2 regions of the Brachybacterium hainanense genome follow, and region 2 is predicted to be linked to the other one. Evidence: riboswitches for the same ligand, from Rfam matches in the RefSeq annotation. Region 2 holds a riboswitch; the other holds the start of a gene.

Region 1 (6,383 bases), on a different contig from region 2:
CCGCTCCGAGGACGAGATCGGCCATCTGTCGATCGCGCACTCCCATCCGGCCTGGATCGTGCGCGCCCTGTCCGATGCGCTGGCCGCCCACGGCCGCGACCGCTCCGAGATCGACGCGCTCCTGGAGGCCCAGAACGCCGCCCCCTCGGTGTCCCTGGTCATGCGGCCGGGCCTGACCGACCTCGACGAGCTCATCGACAACGGCGCGAGCGCCGGGCACCTGTCGATCTTCGCGGCCTCCTGGCCCTCCGGCGACCCCGGCGGCACCGATCCGGTCCGGGAGGGCCGCGCCGCCGTGCAGGACGAGGGCAGCCAGCTGATGGCGCTCGCCCTCGCGCTCGGGGCCGACGACCTCGTCCGCGCCGAGGACCATCGCTGGCTGGACCTGTGCGCCGGACCCGGCGGCAAGACCGCGCTGCTGGCCGGGCTCACGCTCGAGCACGACGCCGAGCTGCTCGCCGTCGAGCTCCAGGAGCATCGGACCCAGCTGGTCGAGCGGGCCGTGGCCACGCTCGTCGAGGCCGGGGCCGAGGTCACGACCCGCACCGCCGATGGCCGGGACATCGGCGGCGAGATGCCGGGGACCTTCTCCCGCGTCCTCGCCGACGTCCCCTGCTCGGGGCTCGGAGCCCTGCGCCGCAGACCGGAGTCGCGCTGGCGGCGCAGACCCGCGGACATCGGCCAGCTGGGCGGCCTCCAGCGCGACCTGCTCGCCAGCGCGCTCGATGCGGCGGCCCCCGGCGGCGTCGTCGCCTACGTCACCTGTTCCCCGCATCTCGCGGAGACGCGGCTGATCGTGCAGGACGTGCTGCGCCGCCGTACGGACGCGGAGCAGCTCGACGCCCGCCCTGCCGTGCGGGCCGGGCTGCTGCCGCAGGCCCGGGACGTGGAGCTCGGAGAGGGGCCCGCGGTCCAGCTGTGGCCCCACGTCCACGGGACCGACGCCATGTTCATCGCCCTCCTGCGCAGGCGCGAGCAGGACTGACCGACCCATCGACCCGGGAGGACATCCCCCATGCCGTACTCGACGGACCGTGACTTCATCCACCCCAGCATCCTCAACGCGGATTTCATGCGGATCGGCGAGGAGCTCGACCGCATCTCCGCGGCCGACTCCGTGCACGTCGACGTCATGGACAACCATTTCGTCCCCAACCTCACCTTCGGCGCGGACATGGTCGAGCAGATCGTCCGGCGCAGCCCCCTTCCCGTGGACGCGCACCTCATGATCGAGGACGCGGACCGCCAGGCTCCGCTGTTCGCCGAGGTCGGCGCCGACTCGGTGACCTTCCACCTCGAGGCCGCGCGAGCACCCGTGCGTCTGGCCCGGGAGCTGCGTCGCAAGAACGTCGCCGCAGGCGTCGCCCTGCGCCCGGCCACGCCGATCGAGCCGCTGCTCGACGTGATCGGCGAGTTCGACATGCTGCTGATCATGACCGTCGAGCCCGGATTCGGCGGCCAGAGCTTCCTCGAGGGCATGCTCCCGAAGATCCGCCGTGCGCGCCGGGCGATCTCCGAGGCGAACCTCGAGGTCTCGATCCAGGTCGACGGCGGCGTCAGCCGCGAGACGATCGAGAAGGCGGCCGAGGCCGGGGCCAACGTGTTCGTCGCCGGATCGGCCATCTACCGCGCGAACGACTGCGCCGCGGAGATCGAGGCCCTGCGCGAGCTCGCCGCGGCGCATCAGCACTGAGCCGAGGCGCTGATCACAGGCTGTTCACCCAGCGACGAAAAGCTGGGCCGGGTGGGATCCGCGGCGTAGAGTTCCGCTGTCACATCGTGATGTGCTCCGGGGTCGGTGGAAGTCCGAACCGGCGGTGATAGTCCGCGACCCGCTTCGGCGGCTGAGCCGGTGGAACTCCGGCACCGACAGTCAGAGTCTGGATGAGAGGCGCACAGGCGGGTGATCCGTGCGTGTCGGCGTCCCGCCCCGCCCGGATGCATCCGTGTCTTTTCCCCCGGAGCCGCTGCTTCGGAACGGAAAGGACGGATCGCGTGATCCTTCATGCATTGCAGTGGCTCTTCGATGCTCGTATAGAGTTCTCCGGCGGCCAGTTCATCCTCTGGCGGGAGGTCCTCGGCAACGTCTTCGGACTGCTCAGCGCGCTCGGCGGCATGCGCCGCAAGGTCTGGGCCTGGCCCATCGGCATCCTCGGCAACCTGCTGCTGCTCACGGTGTTCCTGGGCACCGTCTTCGGGACGCCGAACCCCGTGAACCTGTACGGCCAGGCGGGCCGTCAGATCATGTTCATCGCGACCTCCGTCTACGGCTGGGTGCGCTGGCGCCAGGCGCAGAGCGAGGACGGCACCGCGGTGCAGCCGCGCTGGGCGTCCTGGGGGACGCGGGGCCTGCTGATCGCCGCCCTGGTCGGCGGCACGGCCGCGCTGACCCCGCTGTTCCGGGCTCTCGGGTCCTACGAACCCGTCTGGTCGGATGCCTGGATCTTCATGGGGAGCCTGCTGGCGACCTTCGGCATGGCCAAGGGATGGGTCGAGTTCTGGCTGATCTGGGTGGCGGTCGACATCGTCGGCGTGCCGCTGCTGCTGAGCGCCGGATACTACGCGAGCGCCTTCATGTACGTGTTCTACGGCGTCTTCACGCTCACCGGCTTCTTCGTGTGGTGGCGGGTGCGGCGCCGCGAGGACCGCACGGTGAGCGTCGAGACCGCGCATCTGGACCCCACGGTGCGGCGCGGCTGACCGGGCCCCGGCCCGGCCGAGCGCGGTCCGGCCGAGCACGGTCCGGGGGAGCGATCTGCGCCGCCCAGGGGACGGTCCGATGCGACGCCTCTGTGCGGGGCCCGCTAGGCTGGAGACGTGAAGGATTTCGAGACGCTGTTCGCCGAGCTCACCGAGAAGGCGCGTACCCGCCCGGAAGGCTCCGGGACGGTCGCCGAGCTGGACTCGGGAGTGCACGGCATCGGCAAGAAGATCGTCGAGGAGGCCGCGGAGGTCTGGATGGCCTGCGAGCACGAGACCCTCGACGACGCCGCTCTGGAGATCTCCCAGCTGCTCTACCACACGCAGGTGATGATGGTCGCCCGGGGCATCTCTCTCGAGGACGTCTACCGCAAGCTCTGAGCGGCGCGGCGCTCCGCGACCGCTCGACCGATCCGCCGGCCGCCCGCATCCCGGTCCGGCCGAGAACCTCTCCCGAAGGAGCAGCTGTGCTGCGTATCGCCGTGCCCAACAAGGGCGCCCTGTCCGAGCCGGCCGCCGAACTCCTGCAGGAGGCCGGCTACCGCCGGCGTGGCCACCAGAAGGAGCTCGTGCTCGTCGACGAGGACAACGGCGTCGAGCTGTTCTTCCTGCGCCCCCGGGACATCGCCGTGTACGTCGGCTCCGGGACCGTCGACGTGGGCGTCACCGGTCAGGACATGCTGGCCGACTCCCGCACCCCTGCGGACGTCCTGCTCGAGCTCGGCTTCGCCCGCTCGACGTTCCGCTTCGCCGCCCCCTCGGGGCAGGCCCGGGACCTCGCCTCCCTCGAGGGGGCCCGCATCGCCACCAGCTACGAGCACCTCGTCGGCGACTACCTGGTCTCCCGCGGCGTCTCCGCCCAGGTGGTCCACCTGGACGGCGCCGTCGAGTCGAGCATCCGCCTCGGAGTCGCCGAGGTCATCGCGGATGTCGTCGAGACCGGGACGACGCTGCGCCAGGCCGGGCTGGAGACCTTCGGCGAGCCGATCATGACCAGCCAGGCGGTCCTCTTCTCCCGCCCCGGCCTCACCCTCGAGACCGCGGCGCAGCACACCCTCGAGGTGCTGATCCGTCGCCTGCGCAGCGTCCTGGTGGCCCGCGAGTTCGTGCTCATCGACTACGACATCCCGCAGGAGAAGCTCGAGGCCGCGGTCTCGATCACGCCCGGCTTCCAGGCGCCCACGGTCTCGCCGCTGCACGACGGGGCCTGGTCCGCGGTCCGTTCCATGGTCGAGCGGAGGCAGGTCAACAAGGTTCTCGACGACCTGTACGACGTCGGCGCCCGCGCCATCCTCGTCACCGCCATCCAGGCCTGCCGGGTCTGATCCCGATGAGCACGCCGACGCCGTCCGAGCCTGACGACGAGGCCCCGATCGTGATCCGGCCCCGCCTGGCGCGGAAGGTCGGCTACGGCGTGGGCGTCCTGCTGTTGGGGGCCAGCATCGCCATCGCGATCCTCATCACGACCTTCGACCTGCCCAACCGGATCCTGTTCGTGCTGTTCGGGCTGGGAATCTTCTGGTTCTGCCATCGCGAGGCCTCGGTGCATCTGACCGCGACGCGGGAGGGGGTCGAGGTGCGCAACTTGATGACCCGCACCCGGCTCGAGTGGGCCGAGATCATCGGCGTGAGCTTCCCCAAGGGTGATCCGTGGGCGCATCTGGACCTCGCCGACGGCCACACCCTCGCGGTGATGGCGCTGCAGCGCTCCGACGGCGAGCACGGCCTCGCCCAGGCTCGCCACCTGGTGGAGCTGATCCACGACCGCGGGGAGGCGCATCCGCCCTCGGAGCCGCCGCAGCTCTGAGCCCCGGCCCCGGTTCAGCCGATGAGGCCCGCCGTCGGCTCCGGCTCAGCTGATGAGGCCCGCCGCGGCGCGGCCGGCCAGGGCCGCGTAGAGGAACGCGGCAGTGTCCTCGTCCAGGTCGCGGCCCATCGTCGACAGGCGCAGGGGAAGGTCGCGCAGCGCCTCGAGCAGCCCGTCGGTCCTGACCTCGATCAGCTCGTGGGCCAGTCCACGAGCCGCGGCGGGGGAGAGGATCTGCTGCTCGACCTGCGCCGTCACCTGGGCGTGGAAGACCCAGTCCCCCCGACGCTCCGGGGCGGCGACAGGGAAGCGAGCGGGCACGAGGGTCGTCCGCCCGTATGCCGTCGCGCTGTGATGCGACAGGCCCCGATGCCGAGCGCGCTCATCGGCCTCGGAGACCCGCAGCGCCCCGATCGGGGAGCCTCCCAGCACCCCGGCGGCGTTGAGGGCGTCGCCGGCCTGCACCCCGGAGAAGCCCCACCCGGTGCCGGTGCCGAGGTTCCCGGGGCCCTGGATCACGACCGCGACATCGGCCTCGAGGACGTGGCGGGCCCCCAGCAGGGCGGAGTGCACGGTCACCGCCTCCAGATCTCCGCCGAAGGCCTGGCCGGCGCTGATCGACGCGGCGACGAGGCCCTCCTCCCGCAGGGTCGCGAGCACGCGGGAGTAGGCGGCGGGGAGCGCGGCGCCGTCGGTCATGACGTAGACGATGCGGGCGGAGGGGGTCTCGGCCAGGATGCCGGCCACGATCGGGGCGAGGGAGGAGTGCAGGTCCGCGACGACGACCGGCATGCCGCCGAGGTCCCGGGCATGGGTGAGCGTCGTGTAGTGCTCGCTCGCCGGGTCGTCGAGGGCGTCGACCATGGTCTGCACGGGCGTGTAGCGCATCTTCATCATGTGGCCGCGGATCGGCTCGGCGGGCGGCGCCGCATCGCGGCGCGAGACGACGATCGCGTCCCCTCCCGTGCCGAGTCCCCGGCGCAGCGCGTTCGTGTTCAGATCGACGGTCTCGCCGATCTCCGGGGTGCCGACGAGCTCGGTGTAGGCCAGGGCGCGCACCGTCTCCGGCGCACCGTCGGCTCCGAGCACCTCGACCTGGAGGGAGGCCACTCCGGGCCAGCCCCTTCGGTGCGCGATCACGCGTCCACTCTCCCAGCGCAGCATGCTCCGAGCGTAGAGCACGCCGACGGGTCGTGATCCGCCTGCGTGCCCGGGGATGGTGGAGACCCCGTGCGGATGCTGTGCGCGAACGTCCCGCCGGAACGGGGGCCCGTGGCTAAGCTGGGATCCGTGGCCTCACGCAACGTCGAACGACTGCTCAACGTGATCATGACGATCGGATCCCGGCCCCGTCGCGGGATCGACCGCGCGACGCTGTTCGCGGCGATCCCCGAGTACGCCGATGCCGCGACCGATGAGGCAGCGGAGAAGATGTTCGAGCGGGACAAAGCGGCGATCCGTGAGCTGGGGCTCCCGCTGCGCACCGAGCGCTACGACGCCTGGGACGAGAACGCCGTCCGCTACCGTCTCGACGCGGACACGAGCGGCGCGGATCTCCACCTGAGCGAGGGGGAGTACACCGTCCTGCTGGCCGCGAGCCGCGCCTGGGACGACGCGGCCGCGGGCGGCGCCGCCCGACGCGTGCGTGCGAAGCTGCTGAGCCAGGGCCTGGACGCCGATGCCGACCTGCTGCGCCGCACCCCGCGGGGAAGCGTCGAGTCGCTTCCGGTGCTGGGACCGCTGCTGGAGGCGGTCACGTCCGCGAACCGCGTGTCCTTCGCCTATCGCACGGCGGACGGCCGCGCCGCGACGCGCCGCCTCGAGCCATGGGTCGTGGCGGTGCACGAGGGCCACTGGTACGTGCAGGGCTATGACC
Region 2 (6,383 bases):
ACCTTCCCGATCTGGGACCTGCCGCTCGAGCATCCGGTGAACCTCGCCTACGAGGCCGCGACCGCGGACCTGGACGACATCAACCTCATCGATCCGTTCCATCTGGCCGCCTACGGGGAGCGGGCCACCAGCTACAACCGCGACGTGGAGGTCTTCCCGCTGCTGCGCACGCTGCTGGAGCGGCTCACGGGCGATTCCCCCTACGCCTCGCCCACCGACATGGGCGTGAACATGGCCGGACGCTGCGTGGTCGACGATGCGGCGTGCCAGGACGCCGCCCGACAGGAGATCATCCGCCGCTACTACCGAGCCGCGGTCGACGAGCGGATCCACGACCAGGACGACGTCGTCTCCCAGAGGGTCGCCCTGGTCATGAGCAAGGCGGGCTGCCGCGTCGAGGACCGCGCCGTGGTCGCGCCCGCCCTCGCCGTCGAGGAGACGACCGGCGAGCCCGGCTCGGCGCTGCAGCTGGCCGACGGCACCATCATCACCGGCAAGACCTCGCCGCTGCTGGGCTGCTCGGCCGCGATGCTGCTGAACGCGCTCAAGCACCTCGCAGGCATCGACCACACGGCGCATCTGCTCTCGCCCAGCGCGATCGAGCCGATCCAGACCCTGAAGACCGAGCATCTGGGCTCGCGCAATCCGCGCCTGCACACCGACGAGGTGCTCATCGCGCTGTCGGCATCGGCCGCCGCGGACGAGCGGGCGCGGCGGGCGCTGGAGGAGCTGCGCAGCCTCGCCGGCTGCGACGCGCACACCACGACCATCCTCGGCACCGTGGACGAGCACATCTTCCGCAGCCTCGGGATCTCGGTGACCTCCGAGCCGCGCTACCAGCGTTCGGCGCTCTACCACAAGCGCTGAGCAGCGCGCGGGTCGAGGACATGGGCGGGACGAGCCGGGAAGCACCGTCCCGGGCTCGTCCCGCTCACATCGTCTGCTCTGCCGGGAAGGCCGGGCCCGGGCGGTGTCAGGGCAGGTCGGCGAGCGTCCGCGCGGTCATGATCGCGGCCGAGGCCGCCTCGTGGCCCTTGTCCTCCCGGGAGCCCGGAAGACCCGCGCGGTCGAGGGCCTGCTGGTCGTCGTCGCACGTCAGCAGTCCGAATCCGACGGGGACCCCGTGGCGGGCAGCGACGCGGGAGAGGCCGTCCGTCGCCGCCCGGCACACGTACTCGAAGTGCGGGGTGCCGCCGCGGATCACGACGCCGAGGGCGATCACCGCGTCATGCGAGGCGGCCAGGCGATCCGCGATCACCGGCAGCTCGAAGGAGCCGGGGGCGCGCACCAGCAGGGGCCGGTCGACGCCGGCCTCCGCACAGGCGCGCAGGGATCCGGCGATCAGGCCGTCCATCACCTCCTCGTGCCAGGAGGAGGCGACGATCGCGACACGCAGGGCAGGCGCATCGGTCGCGGGGGCGAGGTCCAGGTGGGGGCTTCCGTGTCCGCTCATGCGGTCTCTCCGTTCGTGAGGGGCGCGGCCGGCAGGTCGACCAGCCGGTGCCCCATCCGATCGCGCTTGGTGGTGAGGTAGGCGAGGTTCTGCGCCGTGGGATGCAGGTCGAGGTCCACGCGGCCGGCGACGTCGACGCCGCCCGCCCGCAGCGCCGCGACCTTCTCGGGGTTGTGGGTGAGCAGGTCGATCCGGCCGACGCCCAGATGCGCGAGGATCCGGGGGACGACCGCGAAGGAGCGGGCATCGACCGGCAGGCCCAGGTCCAGGTTCGCCTGGACCGTGTCGCGGCCCCGCTCCTGCAGCGCATAGGCGCGCAGCTTGTCGAGCAGGCCGATGCCGCGGCCCTCGTGCCCGCGCAGCAGGATCAGCACCCCGCGCTCCGCCTCCGCGATGCGGGCCAGGGACTCCTGCAGCTGGGGCCCGCAGTCGCAGCGGAAGGAGCCGAGCACGTCGCCGGTCACGCATTCGGAGTGGACGCGGGTGAGGACGGGCTCCGCGCCGGTGACGTCGCCGCGGACGAGGACCAGGTGCTCATCGGCGCCCTCGCGCACCGCGATCGCCCGGAACTGCCCGTGCGGGGTGGGCAGGCGGACGGGAGCGGTCGTCTCGAGCGGCGGCTCCTGCCCGCCGCACGAGCGTCGGTGGGCGACGAGGTCCTCGATGGAGACCATCGGCAGGGAGTGCTCGTCGGCGAAGGCGCGCAGGGCGGGCGCCCGCATCATCGTGCCGTCGTCGTGGCACAGCTCGACGAGCGCGCCGGCGAGGGGTCGGGCGGCCAGGCGCATCAGGTCGAGCGCCGCCTCGGTGTGCCCGCGCCGCTCGAGGACGCCGCCGGGCCGCGGCCGCAGGGGGAACACGTGGCCGGGCCGGCTGAGGTCCCGGGCCCCGGCCGCGGGGTCGGCGAGGACCTGCAGGGTGCAGGCGCGGTCGGCGGCGCTCACGCCCGTGCTCACGCCCTCGCGGGCGTCGACGGTGATCGTGTACGCGGTGCGCAGGGGATCCTCGGGGTCCGGCACCATGGCCGGCAGCGCGAGCTCGTCGAGCCGATGCCCGGGCAGGGACACGCAGATGATGCCGGTCGAGTGCCGCACCGCGAAGGCGATCAGCTCCGGGGTCGCATCGGCCGCGGAGAAGATGATGTCGCCCTCGTTCTCGCGGTCCGCGTCGTCGACGACGACCACGGGGCGGCCCGCAGCCACGGCGGCGACCGCCGCCTCGACCGGGTCGAGCGGGACGGGAGCATCGGGCCCGGTCATCGGGGAAGCCCCGGCAGCAGGCGCTCGACGTGCTTGGCGAGGATGTCGACCTCCACGTTCACCCCGGACCCGGCGGTGCGCAGGCCCAGGGTCGTGCGCGCGAGGGTCTCGGGGAGCAGGCCGATGGTGATCTCGTCCCCATCGAGCGCGGCGACCGTGAGGCTCACCCCGTCCACCGCGATCGAGCCGCGGTCCACGACGTAGCGGCCGGTCCCGGCGGGGAGGGTCACGCGCAGGAGGTGCCCTCCCTCGCCGTCGCCGCGGGAGAGCACGGTGCCGACCCCGTCGACATGGCCCTGCACGATGTGCCCGCCCAGGCGGTCGTCGGCCCGCAGGGAGCGCTCGAGGTTGACGCGGTCGCCGGGGGCGAGGGTCCCGAGGGTCGTGGCGGCGAGGGTGGTCGCGATGACGTCCGCGGTCCAGACCTCGCCGTCGTGCCCGGCCACGGTGAGGCAGCAGCCGTTCACGGCGATCGAGTCGCCCAGGTGCACGTCCGCCAGGACGTGGGGGGCGCGGATCCGCAGGCGCGCGCTCGGGGCGGCGCCGGGCTCGGCCCCCGCGCCGGGGACGGGCTGGGTCGCCGGGCGGTCGACGGCGACGACGGTGCCCAGCTCTTCGATGATTCCGGTGAACATCCGGTCCTTCTTCCTGGTCGGGATTCGGTGGTGAGGGGAGGGCGGGGCAGCTCAGCGCGGCGGGGACCCGGCGCCCGGCAGCGGGCGGAACCGCAGCTGGGCGTCGGACTGCCCGCCGGGGCTGCGGAGCATCGCGACGCCCTCGAGCTCGAGCTCGAGCGCCTCGTCGATGCCGGTGATGCCCAGGTCCGCGACGGTTGCGGGGCCGGCGCCCAGGAGCTTGGGGGCGAGGTGGAGGATCAGCTCGTCCACGAGTCCCTCCCGCAGGAAGGCGGCGAGCAGGGTCGGTCCGCCCTCGAGCAGCACATGGCGCAGGCCGTGGTCGAAGAGCTCGGCGAGCGCGGCCCGCGGGTCCCGGGTGGCGAGCACCCTCGCGGGCCCGGCGCCGCGGATCTCCGGGAGCGGCGGGACGGGCCGGAGCCCCATGACGGCCCGGACCGGCTGGCGCGCGGCGAGGCGCCCGTCCTGGTCGCGGGCGGTGAGGCTCGGGGAGTCGACGAGCGCGGTCCCGGTGCCGACGATCACCACGTCGGCCTCCTCGCGCAGGCGGTGGACCTCGGCGCGGGCGGCGGGACCGGTGATCCACCGGCTGCTGCCGTCCGCGGCGGCGGCCCGGCCGTCGAGGGTCGCGGCGACCTTGGCGGTGACCAGCGGCCGTCCCGCCCGCAGGCCGTGCTCCCAGGCGCGGTTCAGCTCCGCGGCGCGGCCGGCCAGGTCTGGGGGGACGTCGAGGCCGACGTCGATCCCGGCGTCCCGCAGGCGTGCGGCGCCGCCCGCGGCGACGGGGTTGGGGTCGCGGCGGGCGATCACCACCCGGGCGATGCCCGCGGCGATCAGGGCCTGGGTGCAGGGACCGGTGCGTCCGGTGTGGGTGCAGGGTTCGAGGGTGACCACGGCGGTCGCGCCGGTGACGTCGCGGCCGGTCCGGGCGGCGCGGGCGAGGGCATCGGCCTCGGCGTGCGGGGTGCCGGCGCCGCGGTGGAGTCCCTCGGCGAGGATGCGGCCGCCCGCGTCCAGCAGCACGCAGCCGACCCGGGGATTCGGGCCGAGCGGCACTGTGGGATCCGCGGCGATGTCCAGGGCGCGCGCGAGGGCGGCGCTCTCCTGCAGGTCCTGCATCCCGGTCCTCCTCCGGTCCGCGCTCGCGGGCGCAGGCAGGAAGGGTTCGCAGATGCACGTCCGTGGGGTCGGCTCATGCGGCGGCGCCCGGACGGCGCGCGGCATGAGCCGTCCCGCAGGACGTGCTCGCGTGCTCTTCCCATCCGGACTCTCACCGTCGGTCCAGGAGTTCCACCTGGTCAGCCGATGCCTCACGAGGAGGCATCGGGTCGCGGACTGTCACCGCCGGCTCGGAATTTCACCGACCCCAGTGCACGCGAGCTTCTCAGCTCGTCGGCGCCACCGTAGCACCGCGGCCCGTCCCGTGTCCGCCGACGATGTCCCCGCGTGACGCACGGGACGCCGGCGGCGGATCAGCCGTAGGTGTCCCGCGGCCCGCGCCAGGTGACGGTGCGCCGGCCCTTCTTCCAGGAGCGGGCGGCGGGACCGGTCACCTTCAGCTCGGTGATGACGTGGGCGCCGATGTGGTCCTCGATGGTCGTGATGAGCTGGGAGGAGATCATCCGCAGCTGCGTCGCCCAGGCGGAGGAGTCGGCGCTCACGACGAGGGTCCCCTCGTCCAGGGACACGGGACGGCAGTGCTGGGACACCTGCTCTCCCACGATGTCGTCCCATTCCTCCAGGACGCGCCCCGCGTTCATGCCCTCGTTCCAGCCGAGGTCCCCGAGCACGCGGCGCAGCACCCGCTCGATGCCCTGGGGGTCGCGGGCATCGGGCCGGGCCCCGGAATAGCCGGGCGCCCGCGTGGATCGGTCGCGGAGGTCGCGGGCCTGGGTGGCCCGGGAGATCGGGAACAGGCCCCGGTCCCGGGCTGCCGCGCGGGAGCGGTTCACGGTACGGCGGGCGAGCTCGAAGGGATCATCGACTCGGGGGAGCTCCGGCGGGTCCACGGGGTCCGGATCGTGATCGGCGTCTTCCTCCGGCTCGGGACGGCGGGGCTCATGCGCATGCGGGTCGATCCGGTGCGGCGCCTCCCGCTCCCGCACGGGGGGCGCGGCCTGCGCGGCGAGCTGCTCCCATCGGCGCGGGGCGGCGTGCTCGCGGCGGACCGGCGCGGGGCGGGGAGCCGGATCGGGCGCCGCAGGGACCTGCTCCGAGGGCCGCTGCGGATCCTCGGCGGCACGGGTCCAGGTCGAGAGGTCGTAGGGGTCCGGGGCGCGCCCGCGGCCGGTCACCACCCCGAGCTCCCGATGCTCCCGGCGCCGATGCCTCCGCTCCCGCCCTCGCGCGGGACGGCGCTGCCGCGGCTCACGTCGACCAGCCGGATCCCTCCGCTGAGGGAGGCCGGGATGTCGGAGTCGTTCGCCGTGGTGATGAGGACCTGTCCGGCGCCGGTGACGATCCGGCCCAGGCGCTCGCGGCGGTGGACGTCGAGCTCGCTGAACACGTCGTCGAGGATCAGGATCGGCTCGCCGTCGCCCAGGTCGCCCTCCTCGAGGCGGAGCAGGTCGTAGGAGCCCAGCCGCAGCGCGAGGGCCAGGGACCAGGACTCCCCATGGCTCGCGTAGCCCTTCGCCGGGAAGTCGTGCAGACGGATCTCGAGGTCGTCGCGATGCGGTCCCACGAGCGAGACCCCGCGCTCGACCTCCTCGTCGCGGCGGTCCTGCGCGAGACGGAGGATCCCGTCGTGGATCTCCTGCAGGCCGGGCAGCTCCCCGGGGCCGGCGCCGATCGCCTCGAGAGCAGCGGAGGTGTAGGCGATGTCCGCGGGCGAGGTGACCTGGCCCCGGTCCTGCGGAGGCAGGTCGAGGGCGGTGTCGGCCCCTTCCTCCGTGGCCACCCGCAGGTAGGAGTAGCCCATGTGCGGGCGCAGCCGGTTCACCAGGTGCAGGCGCGCCCGGGTCAGCTCTGCGCCGAGACGGGCGAGCTGCGCGGTGAACACCTCGAGGGTGGTCTCCGCGGCGTCTGCGGGATCGA

Evidence for each region. Region 2 has a riboswitch for FMN ahead of ribD (bifunctional diaminohydroxyphosphoribosylaminopyrimidine deaminase/5-amino-6-(5-phosphoribosylamino)uracil reductase RibD). Riboswitches for the same ligand answer to the same signal wherever they lie in the genome.
Region 1: another riboswitch for FMN. It lies ahead of pnuC (nicotinamide riboside transporter PnuC); the one in region 2 lies ahead of ribD (bifunctional diaminohydroxyphosphoribosylaminopyrimidine deaminase/5-amino-6-(5-phosphoribosylamino)uracil reductase RibD).

Annotation. Positions count from the first base shown of each region.
Region 1 covers NZ_JBHLSV010000010.1:96,937-103,319, forward strand. Annotated here, with positions in the region: gene ACFFF6_RS10010 (RsmB/NOP family class I SAM-dependent RNA methyltransferase) at 1-985, shown strand, start outside; gene rpe (ribulose-phosphate 3-epimerase) at 1,016-1,693, shown strand; FMN riboswitch at 1,782-1,900, shown strand; gene pnuC (nicotinamide riboside transporter PnuC) at 1,996-2,700, shown strand; gene ACFFF6_RS10025 (phosphoribosyl-ATP diphosphatase) at 2,818-3,081, shown strand; gene hisG (ATP phosphoribosyltransferase) at 3,168-4,025, shown strand; gene ACFFF6_RS10035 (PH domain-containing protein) at 4,031-4,507, shown strand; gene ACFFF6_RS10040 (DUF3866 family protein) at 4,553-5,647, opposite strand; gene ACFFF6_RS10045 (WYL domain-containing transcriptional regulator) at 5,798-6,383, shown strand, end outside.
Region 2 covers NZ_JBHLSV010000017.1:20,651-27,033, reverse strand. Annotated here, with positions in the region: gene ACFFF6_RS13455 (DUF1846 domain-containing protein) at 1-867, shown strand, start outside; gene ribH (6,7-dimethyl-8-ribityllumazine synthase) at 974-1,453, opposite strand; gene ribA (GTP cyclohydrolase II) at 1,450-2,712, opposite strand; gene ACFFF6_RS13440 (riboflavin synthase) at 2,709-3,347, opposite strand; gene ribD (bifunctional diaminohydroxyphosphoribosylaminopyrimidine deaminase/5-amino-6-(5-phosphoribosylamino)uracil reductase RibD) at 3,399-4,466, opposite strand; FMN riboswitch at 4,593-4,726, opposite strand; gene ACFFF6_RS13430 (DciA family protein) at 4,820-5,644, opposite strand; gene recF (DNA replication/repair protein RecF) at 5,638-6,383, opposite strand, start outside.